DNA from 2 places in the Pseudomonas sp. TE3-3-F2023 genome. Region 1 is predicted to be linked to the other one. Evidence: riboswitches for the same ligand, from Rfam matches in the RefSeq annotation. Region 1 holds a riboswitch; the other holds the start of a gene.

Region 1 (6,530 bases):
CAGGATGGCATTGACCCAGCGGCCTGTATTCACTCTGTGAGAGCTCGCTTGCCGGCGATGAGGCCCGTACGGGCTGCCTCAATGCCCAGCCGTTTTCGAAAACAGCTGAATCACCACCACTCCACCCACAATCATGGCCATGCCCAGCATCGCCGGAACATCCAGCTTCTGCCCATAGATCACCAACGCCGCCACACTGATCAGCACAATACCCAGCCCCGACCAGATGGCATAGGCGATCCCCACCGGAATGCTGCGCACAACCAAGGTCAGCATCCAGAAAGCAATGCCATAGCCAACCACCATCAGCAGCAACGGCAAGGGCGTGCTCAAGCCTTTCACCGCTTTCATGGAAGCGGTGGCGATGACTTCGGCGCAGATGGCGATGGCGAGGTAGGTGTAGGCATTCATGGCGGGTTCCTCCGGTAACTGGTCGGGCATTCTAGACGTTGCCTGGATGGGGTAAAGTCATTACCTATCACCAGGGGAGATAGGTCGATGGCCGAGCAGTGGAATCTTGAACAGCTACGTACCTTCCTGCGCGTTGCGGAGCTGCGCTCGTTCTCTGCCGTGGCCCGCGAACAGCGCAAGGCCCAGTCGGCGATCAGCAGCGCGATCGCCCTGCTCGAAACCGACCTGGGGGTCACCTTGTTCGAGCGCAGCAGCGGCCGGCAACCCAAGCTGACCGAGAACGGCAGCGCCCTGCTGGAAGATGCCCGTGAACTGTTGCGCCAGTGCGAGCGGCTGGATGGCCGTGCGTTGGCGCTGATGCGCGGGCAGGAGGCCTTGTTGCGGGTCGCCCAGGACGAAGCCATGCCCTACCAGCCGGTCATCGACAGCCTCGACGAGCTGGCCAGCCGCTACCCGTTTCTGGAGGTGCAGCTGGCCAGCGGTGCCCAGGGCGATGTGGCGCGCAAGCTGGTGGAGCGGCGCGCCGATCTTGGCCTGTTCTTCCACCACGAGAGCATCCCGGCCTCGCTGGAGCGGCGCGCCCTGGGCAGTGTGGAAATGGTCACCGTGTGCGCGGTCGGCCACCCGCTCGCCGGCGAAGGCCGGGTTACCCGGCAGCAGCTGGCGCGCCACCGTCAATTGCTGATTGCCCCGCAGCAAAGCGGCTACCCAGGCGGCGAAGCGATCAGCCCGCAGGTATGGCGCGCCGACAGCTTCTATGCCATGGCCGAACTGCTGATGCGCGGCCTGGGCTGGGCCTGGCTGCCGCGACACGTGGTGCAGTACCCGACCTATCAGGCGCACATGGTCGAACTGGACAGCGAGTGGCGGCCACCGGCCTTGGTGGTGGAGCTGGCCTGGCGCCGCGACGAGCCACTGGGGCCTGCCGCGCAGTGGCTGGCCGAGCGCTTTGCGGTGCACCTGCGCGCGATCGGGTAAACTCCGCGGCCATGAACAGAACTCTCTATACCTTGTTGTTTCACCTGGGCCTGCCGCTGGTTGCGCTGCGCCTGTATCTACGCGCGCGCAAGGCACCGGCCTATGGTCAACGCATTGGCGAGCGCTTTGGCTTCAGCCTGCCGGCCATGCGCCGCGGCGGCATCTGGGTGCACGCGGTATCGGTGGGCGAGAGCATTGCGGCGGCGCCGATGGTGCGTGCCTTGCTCAAGGCCTACCCGGAATTGCCGATTACGCTTACCTGCATGACCCCGACCGGTTCCGAGCGCATTCGCGCCATGTTCGCCGACGAACCGCGCGTGCAACATTGCTACCTGCCCTACGACCTGCCCTGGACGGCAGGGCGCTTTCTCGACCATGTGCAGCCGAAGCTGGGCATCATCATGGAAACCGAGCTGTGGCCCAACCACATCCACCAGTGTGCGAAGCGTGGCATTCCGGTAGCGCTGGCCAACGCACGCTTGTCTGAGCGCTCGGCTCGTGGCTATGGGCGTTTTGCCGGGCTGACCCGGCCGATGCTGGCCGAGATGAGTCTGATTGCCGTGCAGACCGAAACCGAGGCTCAGCGTTTTCGTGACCTGGGCGCGCGTCCGGAGTGCGTGCAGGTCACCGGTTCGATCAAGTTCGACCTGAAGATCGATGATCAACTGTTGCCGCGTGCCAGGGCATTGCGTGAACAGTGGGGGGCTGCACAGCGCCCGGTGTGGATCGCCGCCAGCACCCACGAAGGTGAAGATGCGTTGATCCTGCAGGCACATCGGCAATTGTTGCAGGTGCATGGTGATGCCCTGCTGATTCTGGTGCCGCGCCACCCCGAGCGATTCGCTGCGGTGCATACGCTGTGCAGCGAACAGTTCACCACCGTGCGCCGCTCTGCCGGCACGCCGGTCGATGCACAGACTCGCGTCTTGCTCGGCGATACCATGGGCGAACTGCTGTTCCTCTATGCCCTGGCCGACATTGCCTTCGTCGGCGGCAGCCTGGTGGCGACCGGCGGGCACAACCCGCTTGAGCCCGCGGCGCTGGCCTTGCCGGTGCTGATGGGGCCGCATGTGTTCAACTTCCTCGAAATCAGCGCGATGCTGCGCGAGGCAGGGGCGCTGCAGCAGGTGGACGATGCCGACGGGCTGGCCGAAGCGGTGCGGCGGTTGGTCGAATTGCCGCAGGATGCACAGCGCATTGGCGAAGCGGGCAGGGCGGTGATGCGGGCCAATCAAGGAGCTTTGCAGCGGTTGCTCGATGGGTTGGGCAAACTCATCAGCTGAGTTCTAAAGATGTCAGCATTGGTGCGGTCCTTGTAGGAGCGGCCTTGTGTCGCGAAAGGGCCGCAGGGCGGCCCCAGCAATCTGTGCATCACTGCTGATTCCCTGGGGCCGCTCTGCGGCCCTTTCGCGACACAAGGCCGCTCCTACAGCGCCCGCGCTCGCCTTGGTCCAGCACTTTCAGGGGCGACGCTCGAAGTTCTTTGCCGCTGCAGCCGCCAGGTCCGGCGGCAGGAAGTCCTTGTCCGGGTTGTAGTCCGGCTTCAGGTACCGCTTGAGGTCCTGCAGGTCCTGCGGGCTCAAGGTGCCGGCCGCCTGCTTCAGGCTCAGGTTGTCGAGGATGTAGTCATAGCGGCTGTTGTTGTAGTCGCGCACCGAGGTGTACAGCTGACGTTGGGCGTCAAGCACGTCGACGATATTGCGGGTACCCACCTGGTAGCCGATCTCGGTGGCTTCCAGCGCGCTCTGGTTGGAGATGATCGACTGCTTGCGCGCCTGCACCTGTTCCACGTCGGTGTTTACCGCGCGGTGCAGGTTGCGGGTGTTTTCCACCACCTGGCGGCGCAGGCTTTCACGCTGCTGTTCGCTCTGGCTCAGGCGCTGGTAGGCCTCGCGCACCTGCGAACTGGTCAGGCCGCCGCTGTAGATCGGGATGTTCAACTGCAGGCCGATGCTGGTCTGCTCGACGTCGCCGCTATAGCGCGAAACGGGGGCCGGTGCGGGGTTGGTGAAACCGAAGTTGTCGTTGTCACCCTTCTGATACTTGGCAACCGCGTCCAGGGTCGGCGCATGGCCGGCCTTGCGCTGGCGCAGGGTTTCCTCGGCAGCGACGACCGCGTGGTTGGTGGCCAGCAGGTTGAGGTTCTGGCGCCCGGCGGTTTCGACCCAGGCCTTGGCGTCGTTGGGTGTAGGGACCTGCACCGGCAAGGTATGGACCACGCCTTGAATCGACGTGTATTCCCGGTTGGTCAGGGTTACCAGGGCCTCGAAGGCATCCTGTACCTGGCGCTCGGCAATGATCCGGTTGGCCCGCGCCGTGTCGTAGCTGGCCTGGGATTGCAGCACGTCGGTCTTGTCGGAGAGGCCGACGTCGAATCGTTCGTTGGACTGGTCCAGCTGGCGCTTGAAGGCAGCTTCCTCGGCCTTGGTCGCGGCCAGGTTGTCCTGGGCACGGAGCACGGCGAAGTAATTCTGCGCGGTTTGCAGGATCAGGTTCTGCTCGGTCGCCGACAGCTCCAGCGCCGCCTGTTCGTTGACCGCCTCGGCCGCCTGCAACTGGAACCAGCGGTCAGCGCGGAAGATAGGTTGCGCCAAGGTCGCACTCCAGGTATTGCCGCTGCGGTTGCTGGTGGCCGATGGTTCGTCCAGCTTGGTGCGGGTGTTCAGCATTTCGGCACCGGCCGAAAGGTTAGGCAGCAACCCGGCGCGAGCCTGTGGTACCACTTCACGGCGGGCGCCGTAATCGGCGCGGGCTGCAGCCAGGTCAGCGTTATTGTCGACCGCTTCCTGGTAGACGCTGACCAGGTCGGTCTTGACTGTTTGGGGCACGTCCGCTGCCCAGACCACTCCGGTGGACGCACAAGACACGGCTATCGCCAGTGAGAGTTTGCGCAGCATAGAGGCAATCCTTGTACGAAATTTAATTACTGAACTGTTGAGTATCGATCGACGGGCCAGTGTAGTGCCATGCGCCCCCGGCAACAATCGCTCGAGTGCCTTTCATCATCCGCGTATTTACCCGCTTGGCTTTGCCGACCACTCCAGTCTAGACTGCGCATGTTCTTGTCGGGGTGCCTTGAAGCAAAGGCTGAGATCGCAAAGTTGCGGATCCCGTTGAACCTGATCAGGTTAGCGCCTGCGTAGGGAACAAGATTGCTCGCCTTCCCGGGGAGCCTCTTGTGCCAGGTCCGGGAATGTCACAGCTGCATGCAGCTTCAGGCACCCTCATATCCGGCACTGCACCCATCAAGGGTGCGTCCGCGCCTTTCAGGTTCACCCCGACATTCCACTGCTAGGAAGCCGTCTGGAGAGCCTGTGATGACCAAACAAGAAAAAGCGATCAACCTCAGCGAATCGGCACAAGTCGATCAGCAGTCCGTGCAACCGTTCCCGCGTTCGCGCAAGGTGTATGTCGAAGGCTCGCGCCCGGACATCCGCGTGCCCATGCGTGAAATCAGCCTGGACGACACCCCGACCGATTTCGGTGGCGAGTCCAATGCCCCTGTGCTGGTCTACGACACTTCCGGCCCGTACACCGACCCCAACGTTGTCATCGATGTGCGCAAGGGCCTGGCCGATGTGCGTTCGGCGTGGATCGAAGCACGCGGTGACACCGAGCGCCTGCCCGGCCTGAGCTCGCACTTCGGCCAGCAGCGCCTGAACGATGCCGAACTGGCCAAGCTGCGTTTCGCCCACGTGCGCAACCCGCGCCGTGCCAAGGCCGGCGCCAACGTCTCGCAGATGCACTATGCCCGTCAGGGCATCATCACCGCCGAGATGGAATACGTGGCCATTCGCGAAAACATGAAGCTGCAAGAGGCGCGCGCCGCCGGCCTGCTCGACGAGCAGCACGCCGGTCACAGCTTTGGGGCCAACATCCCGAAAGAAATCACCCCCGAGTTCGTTCGCCAGGAAATCGCCCGTGGTCGCGCGATCATCCCGGCCAACATCAACCACCCGGAATTGGAACCGATGATCATCGGCCGCAACTTCCTGGTGAAGATCAACGGCAACATCGGCAACAGCGCCCTGGGTTCCTCTATCGAGGAAGAAGTGGCCAAGCTGACCTGGGGTATCCGCTGGGGTTCGGACACGGTCATGGACCTGTCCACCGGCAAGCACATTCACGAAACCCGTGAGTGGATCATCCGCAACTCGCCGGTGCCGATTGGTACCGTGCCGATCTACCAGGCCCTGGAAAAGGTCAACGGCGTGGCCGAAGACCTGACCTGGGAGCTGTTCCGCGACACCCTGATCGAGCAGGCCGAGCAGGGCGTGGACTACTTCACCATCCACGCTGGTGTGCTGCTGCGTTATGTACCGCTGACTGCCAAGCGCGTCACCGGTATCGTCAGCCGTGGTGGCTCGATCATGGCCAAGTGGTGCCTGGCGCACCACAAGGAAAACTTCCTGTACACCCACTTCGACGAAATCTGCGAAATCATGAAGGCCTACGACGTCAGCTTCTCGCTGGGCGACGGCCTGCGTCCCGGCTCGATTGCCGACGCCAACGATGCCGCGCAGTTCGGTGAGCTGGAAACCCTCGGCGAGCTGACCAAGATCGCCTGGAAGCACGATGTTCAGTGCATGATCGAAGGCCCGGGCCACGTGCCGATGCAGCTGATCAAGGAAAACATGGACAAGCAGCTGGAGTGCTGCGACGAGGCGCCGTTCTACACCCTCGGCCCGCTGACCACCGATATCGCTCCTGGCTACGACCACATCACCTCGGGCATTGGTGCGGCGATGATCGGCTGGTTCGGTTGCGCCATGCTCTGCTACGTCACGCCCAAGGAGCACCTGGGCCTGCCAAACAAGGATGACGTGAAGACCGGCATCATCACCTACAAGATCGCCGCTCATGCCGCCGACCTTGCCAAGGGCCACCCGGGTGCGCAGATTCGTGACAACGCCTTGTCCAAGGCACGCTTCGAGTTCCGTTGGGAAGACCAGTTCAACCTCGGCCTGGACCCGGACACTGCCCGTGCCTACCACGACGAGACCCTGCCGAAGGAATCGGCCAAGGTTGCGCACTTCTGCTCGATGTGCGGGCCGAAGTTCTGCTCGATGAAGATTACCCAGGAAGTGCGTGAATACGCTGCCAAGATCGAAACCGTGGATGTGACGGTCGAACAAGGCATG
Region 2 (6,530 bases), 2.4 Mb from region 1:
GATCGCCACCGCTTCGGCCATCAGCGCCCGGCCGTTGGCGTACGACTCGATACCCTCCTGGGGAAAGGCAACGATCTGCAGGTCGAGCAGGTGACGCACTTCTTCACGCACTTCGACCATGGCCTTGAGCGCGGTCAGGGTGGGGTCAGTGACATCGACATGGGTACGTACATGCTGGATGCCATGGTCCACCAGCATGCCGATGGTCCTTTTCGCGCGGTTCTTGATGTCGTCGTGGGTTGTGATTGCCTTGCGCTCGGCCCAGCGCTCGATGCCTTCGAACAGGGTGCCGCTCATGTTCCAGCGCGGCTCGCCGGCTGTCAGCGTGGCGTCCAGGTGGATGTGCGGCTCGATGAAAGGCGCCACTACCAGGTTCTGCCCGGCATCCAGGTCATCGGCAGCGCGCACCGCCACCCCTTCGGCCTGAGGCACGATGGCGGCGATGCGTTCGCCGTCGAGTTCGATGCGAAACAGGCCGGACCTGCCGCGCAGGCGTGCGTTGATGATGTTCATGATGCTTCTCCCTGGGCTTTGCGGGTGGCCCCTACCAGCATAGTGGCCCAAGCCTTGTGGTATTTGCTACTGGCCCTATCGCCGGCAAGCCAGCTCCCACAGGTAAATCACAGCCTTGAAGTCTGCGCAGTACCTGTGAGCTCCCACAGGTAAACCACAGCCTTGAAGTCTGCGCAGTACCTGTGGGAGCTGGCTTGCCGGCGATAGGGCCGGCGCAGGCAGCAAATCAGGCTCCGTCCAACCCCATCTGCCAGAAGTCCGCCTCCAGGCTGGACGCCTGGCCGAAAATCCCCACCAGCTCGGCAAACCGTTGCTCGGTCATGCTCCGCGCTGCCAGCTCGTCCAGATGCTTGCGCGCCGCGGTGGCGACACCCTGGTAGCCTTCACCGGCATACTCGGCGATCCACTCGCGGTACGGGTGATTGCTCAGATCGCCAATGCGCTCGGACAACGCACGGCCAATCTCGGCATAGCCGATTACACAAGGCGCCAAGGCCACATGCAACTCCAGCAGGTCACCCGCGGCACCACAGTCCAGCACATAGCGGGTATAGGCAACCGTGGCCTGGTGTTCAGGCGCGGCCTCGATATCGGCCTGGGTCAGACCCCAGCGTGCGCACAGGCGCAAGTGCAGCTCGGTTTCATCCAGAATCGCCGCCAGCCCGGCCTGCGCGGCGCGGATGTCGGCCGGGCGCCGGCTCTTGTAGGCGGCCAGCGCCCAGGCGCGGGCGAACTGGATGAGGAACAGGTAATCCTGTACCAGATAGGTGCGAAAGGCGGCTTCGCTCAACGTACCCTCGCCCATCTGGCGCACGAATTCGTGGTCGACGTAGCTGTTCCACTGCGGCGTGGCGGCAGCCTTGAGGCGGTCGAAGATATCCATGCTCATTTTTCCTCCGGGTAGACGGCATCGAAGAAGGCCAGCTCCAGCGCCACGGTGCGCAGGTAGAAGTCAGCTGCCAGCGCGGCTTCCTGCGGGCCGACCCGGTCGAGTTCGGCTTGCAGGAAGGCAACGAAGTCCTGGAATGCCGGGTTGTCGTGCAGGGTGATCCATTCGGCATGGACGAAGTTGTCCGGCATCGGTTTTGGCGCCTTCAGCGCCCAGTCCAGGTACAGGCCTTCGGCGACGTTGAGTACTGCCAGTGCGGCCGCATAGGACCGGGTGGCCGCCGCTTCGCGCATGATCGCCTTGAAGCCTGCGGTTGGCACGGTGTCGGCCGGTTCGCTGCGTTGCGTGGGGCTCACCCCCAGGGCCTCGAAGGCGCGCAGGAAGTAGGTGTTCTCGTCACTGGAGATCATCCCGGCAAAGCGGCCGAAGCGCAGGCGCGCCTCGAACGTGTCGGCGGTGGCGATGGCCGCGCCCAGCAGGGTCAGGAAGCTGTCGAGGAAGCGGTGGTCCTGCACCAGGTAGTCGACCATGATCGGGTCCGGCAGGCTGCCATCGCACAATTGGGTGACGAAGCGGTGGCCAACGGCCGCCGACCAGGTCGGCTCGCTGCGGCGGCGCAGGGACTGGCTGAAGCGTTCGGTCATGTTGCTGTCCTTGATGGAGAGTGACAGCGAGACCGCGGTGGTTGGCATGGACGGGCCTCGCAGTGAGGCCGGCAAAAAGGCAGGTTTCAAGTCCCATCCCTTCGCCGGCATGATCCGGATCAGGTTCGAAGGGTCACCGCGCTGCAGCGTCCAGCGGTTTCTCAGCCCGTTGCCGGGCTCCCCTTGGTGGCGCTCAGGTATACCCCAGGGCGCCGCTGCTGTCACCACCCAATCTGGGGGAAATGGGTGACCCACAAGTGGGGGGCTCACCCATTTTTGACGCCATGGCCATTAGCTCACATCAGGCGCCACAAGGGTTTGTTTAGAAACACATTCCTCGCATTTGGGTTGGCACAGCCGTTGCTCCAGCCCCAAAAACGGGCAAAACGCCACTGATGGCTGAAAGCCATAAGGCCGCGAGCGAGGCATAAGGCAATGAAAACACCTGCCGTGATCCACCCTGCCAGGCATGCATTCCAGCTATCCACCCTCACCACGCTGATGCTCGGCCTCGGGCTGGTGACGGCGACCGCCGCTCCCCTCGACGACAACAGCATGCCACCGCCGACCGACCCGTCGGCCTACACTGACCAGCCAGCCGACCCGACAAAGGCCTTGCTGGACCTGTTCAACATGCCGCCGGCCAACCAAGGTTCGCTGGAGCTGACCAATGGCGTGTACGGCAACCGCGACACGGTAAGCGCCAACAATGTGTTGCCACCGGCCCTGCAAACCGACAACAAATACCCCACCAATGGCAAGCCCAGCCCGCTGTTCGGGGCACTGCCGTTTACCCAGCAGCTACTGCTGTTCGAGGAATTCGGCACGGAAAAACTCGACCCCACGCTGCCGCCGCCAACCCTGACCTTCCCGGTGCCCACCCTGGGTGCGGCACCGGCGCAGGACCCCAACGTGGTTGCGCGCAGCGGCCCTAGCGGCACGGCCCTGGAAGCCTTCCTCAAACAGCCGGGCCTGTACCCGTTCCCGACCCAGTATTCCAATGTGCTCGACCGCAACCCGTGGAAGGCGCAGATCGAGATGTTCCTGAACCGCAAGCCGGTCGGCTCGCCGGCGGAAGGCCGGCCACCAGGAAAAGGCTGGTCGCACCAGCGCTGGAACGAGTTCTACCCGCAGGCCGGCTTCAAGACCGCCCAGGCTGGTGCACGCATCAACCAAGGACTGCGTGACCGCAAGCAACTGCACAACTATGCAGTCGGTGAATTTGCCCCGGGAGGTCTGTACTACCAGACCTCTGACATCCCGAACACGCTCGGCACCACCAAGGGCATCGACACCCGATTCCATCCGAAGATGCCATTGCAAAACCACAAATCGGTATGGACCTTCGACGGTACGTTCCCGCCCAAACTGCTGATGGCGCGCCATGGTCAGCCGATCCTGATGCGCCATTACAACGCCCTGCCGATCGACCCAGCAGCCAACAACGGCTTTGGCCTGCACACCCTCTCCACCCACGAGCACAACGGCCATTCGCCGGCCGAGAGCGATGGCTATGCCAATGCCTACTTCTTCCCCGGCCAGTATTACGATTACCGCTGGCCGTTGCAGCTGGCTGGTTACGACACCATCAACACCCGCGCCCAGGACCCACGCGCGGCGTTCCCCTGCTCGCCGGGGGAAACGCTGTTCGTCAATGACGCCTCGCCAGGGCTGAAAACCTGCCAGAACGGCAGCATCAAGATCCGTGGTGACTGGCGCGAAACCATGAGCACCCATTGGTTCCACGACCACATGATGGATTTCACGGCACAGAACGTCTACAAAGGCAACGCCGTGATGATGAACTACTACAGTGCCCTGGACCGCGGCAACGAGGCCCTGCAGGATGGCGTCAACCTGCGTTTCCCCAGTGGCTCGGGCATGCCGTGGGGCAACCGCGACTACGACGTCAACCTGGTGATCGCCGACAAGGCCTGGGATGCCAACGGCCAGCTGTGGTTCAACCCGTTCAACACAGATGGCTTCCTCGGCGACCAGATCCTGGTCAACTGGCAGTACCGGCCCACGCTCAAGGTGCGCGCGCGCAGCTACCGCTTCCGTATCCTGAACGGCTCGGTGTCGCGCTACTTCAAGTTCGCCGTGGTGCGTGAAATTGCCGGTACCAGTGGCGAATTCAAAGGCCCCACCGGCTCCAACCTGTCGTATGCGCGAGTGCCGTTCCACATGATCGCCAACGACGGCAACATCATGGAACACACCGTTCCGTTCGACGGTACCCTGGACCTCAACGGTGACGGCAACCTGCAGGACAACAACGGCATCCTGCCGCTGCAAGGCATCGCCGAGCGCTACGACATCATCATCAACTTCGCCAAGAACGGCATCAAGGTCGGCGACAAGCTGTACTTCGTCAACCTCGAGGAGCACCAGAGCGGCAAGGGGCCGGAAGGCGCCATCTCGCTGGCCGACGTGCTGTCGGAAAAGTACAAGCCAGTGATCAAGCAGACCACCAAAGGCCCGCGTTGGGAAAATGGTGATCCAGCAATCGGTAAGTTCCTGCAACTAGTGGTACAGCCCTACAGCGGCCAGGACTTGAGCATGAACCCGGCAGACTATGAGCCCGCCAAACCAGGGAAGGCTGCAGGCATGAAGATGCTGCCGCTGCCGATCGACCGCAACTCTGCCACCGACCAGGCCAAACTCCAGGCTGCCCGCCACCGCGAGTTCATCTTCGGTCGCTCCGACGGTACCGACACCCAGCCCTGGACCATCAAGACCGATGGCGGCTTTGGCTACTCCATGGACCCACGGCGCATCAGCGCGGCGCCACAGCTGGCCCAGCAGTCGACCGACGGCGGTTTCAGCGGCGACGGCACCCTGGAAGTGTGGAAGATCATCAACGGCGGCAATGGCTGGAGCCACCCGGTGCATGTGCACTTCGAGGAAGGCGTGGTCCTCAGCCGCGACGGCAAGGCACCGCCGGAATGGGAAAAATGGGCGCGCAAGGACGTGTTCCGCATCGGGCCGGATATCGACTCTTCGGAAGAAGTGGAAGTGGCGATCCGCTTCCGCGAGTTTGCCGGCACCTACATGGAACACTGCCACAACACCCAGCATGAAGATACCTCGATGCTGCTGCGCTGGGACCTGGAGCACCCAGGCCAGTTCCAGGTGATGCCGACCCCGCTGCCAGGCTGGGATGGCGTGGAGTACGTCGCTTCGGTTGGCCTGCCGACCTTCCGCACCAAAGACCGTGGCGACGACGACCCCATCAACAAGCCGCCAGTCGCGGCCAACGACAGCGCGGCTACCACGGCCGGCAAGCCGATCACCCTGAACGTGCTGGCCAACGATACCGACCCGGAAGGCAACCTGCCGCTGACCGTCGTCGGGCTCAGCCAGCCAGACTCCGGCCAGGGCAATACCAGCACGGATGGCACCAAGGTGACCTACACCCCGCCGGCCACTGTCACCACGCCGTTCACCGCCAGCTTCAACTACTCGGCGCGTGACGCCAAGGGCGCCGAATCGGTAGCGCCGGCCACGGTCAGCATCGCGGTAGGTTCGGCAGCGGTGGTCGACCAGATCCAGGTCACCAGTGCCACGGTACAGGTGCTCAGCAGCAACCGTTTCACCTGGGAAATTGCTGGCACTACCTCGGTGGCCACGGGCAACAGCATCACTGTGACCGCGGCCACTACCGGCGGCCCGGTGAACCTGGGCACCGCCACGATGACCGCTTCCGGCAGCGGTGCCAGTTGGCGGTTGGTGGCAACCACCTCCGGCTACGGCCCGGCCACGCCGGCGACGGTGACCGTGAAGTCGGCGCTGGGGCAGAGCGTGACCGCGCCAGTCAGATACAAGTGAGGGTAAAGCGGGGCTGCCATGCAGCCCCGCTACCGTTATCGACGAGGGTCCATAATGTCCGGCTCATGGCGTTTCCTGCTGGTGCTCTCGCTGTTCGCCGCCAGTATCCCGTTCTGGCCGCTGCAACCGCAGCAACCCGTGGCCGACGAAGCTGCAACGCCCTGGGGCGCCGACTACTTCCCCAACATCCCGCTGCTCACCCAGGACGGTGAAAAAGTGCATTTCTTCGACGACCTGATCAAGGACAAGGTGGTCGCCATCAACTTCATTTTCACCGGCTGCTCCGATTCCTGCCCGGTGGAGACTGCTCGCCTGCGCCAGGTACAGAAAATCCTCGGTGACCGGGTTGGCAAGGACATCTTCCTATACTCCATCAGCATCGACCCCTACAACGACACCCCCGCCACCCTCAAGCGCTACGCCGAAAAGTTCGGTATCGGCCCCGGCTGGACGCTGCTCACCGGCGAACCAGCCGATATCGAACAATTGCGCCGCAGCCTGGGGCTGTACATCGATGGCCTGGAAAACGGCCGTTCCAAGGACCACAACCTGAGCCTGATCATCGGCAACCAGGCCACCGGCCGCTGGATGAAGGCATCGCCCTTCGAAAGCCCGTACATCCTCGCCGACCGCCTGGGCAACAGCCTGCACAACTG

Evidence for each region. Region 1 has a riboswitch for thiamine pyrophosphate ahead of thiC (phosphomethylpyrimidine synthase ThiC). Riboswitches for the same ligand answer to the same signal wherever they lie in the genome.
Region 2: it holds a riboswitch for thiamine pyrophosphate, as region 1 does, so the genes downstream of both, V3314_RS15940 (TenA family protein) here and thiC (phosphomethylpyrimidine synthase ThiC) in region 1, are expected to answer to the same signal.

What each region holds. Positions count from the first base shown of each region.
Region 1 covers NZ_CP145113.1:265,688-272,217, reverse strand. The annotation lists gene V3314_RS01255 (multidrug efflux SMR transporter) at 79-411, opposite strand; gene V3314_RS01250 (LysR family transcriptional regulator) at 499-1,389, shown strand; gene waaA (lipid IV(A) 3-deoxy-D-manno-octulosonic acid transferase) at 1,401-2,672, shown strand; gene V3314_RS01240 (TolC family outer membrane protein) at 2,850-4,286, opposite strand; TPP riboswitch at 4,446-4,552, shown strand; gene thiC (phosphomethylpyrimidine synthase ThiC) at 4,707-6,530, shown strand, end outside.
Region 2 covers NZ_CP145113.1:3,546,155-3,552,684, reverse strand. The annotation lists gene codA (cytosine deaminase) at 1-513, opposite strand, end outside; gene tenA (thiaminase II) at 740-1,402, opposite strand; gene V3314_RS15940 (TenA family protein) at 1,399-2,046, opposite strand; TPP riboswitch at 2,126-2,240, opposite strand; gene V3314_RS15935 (multicopper oxidase domain-containing protein) at 2,482-5,874, shown strand; gene V3314_RS15930 (SCO family protein) at 5,929-6,530, shown strand, end outside.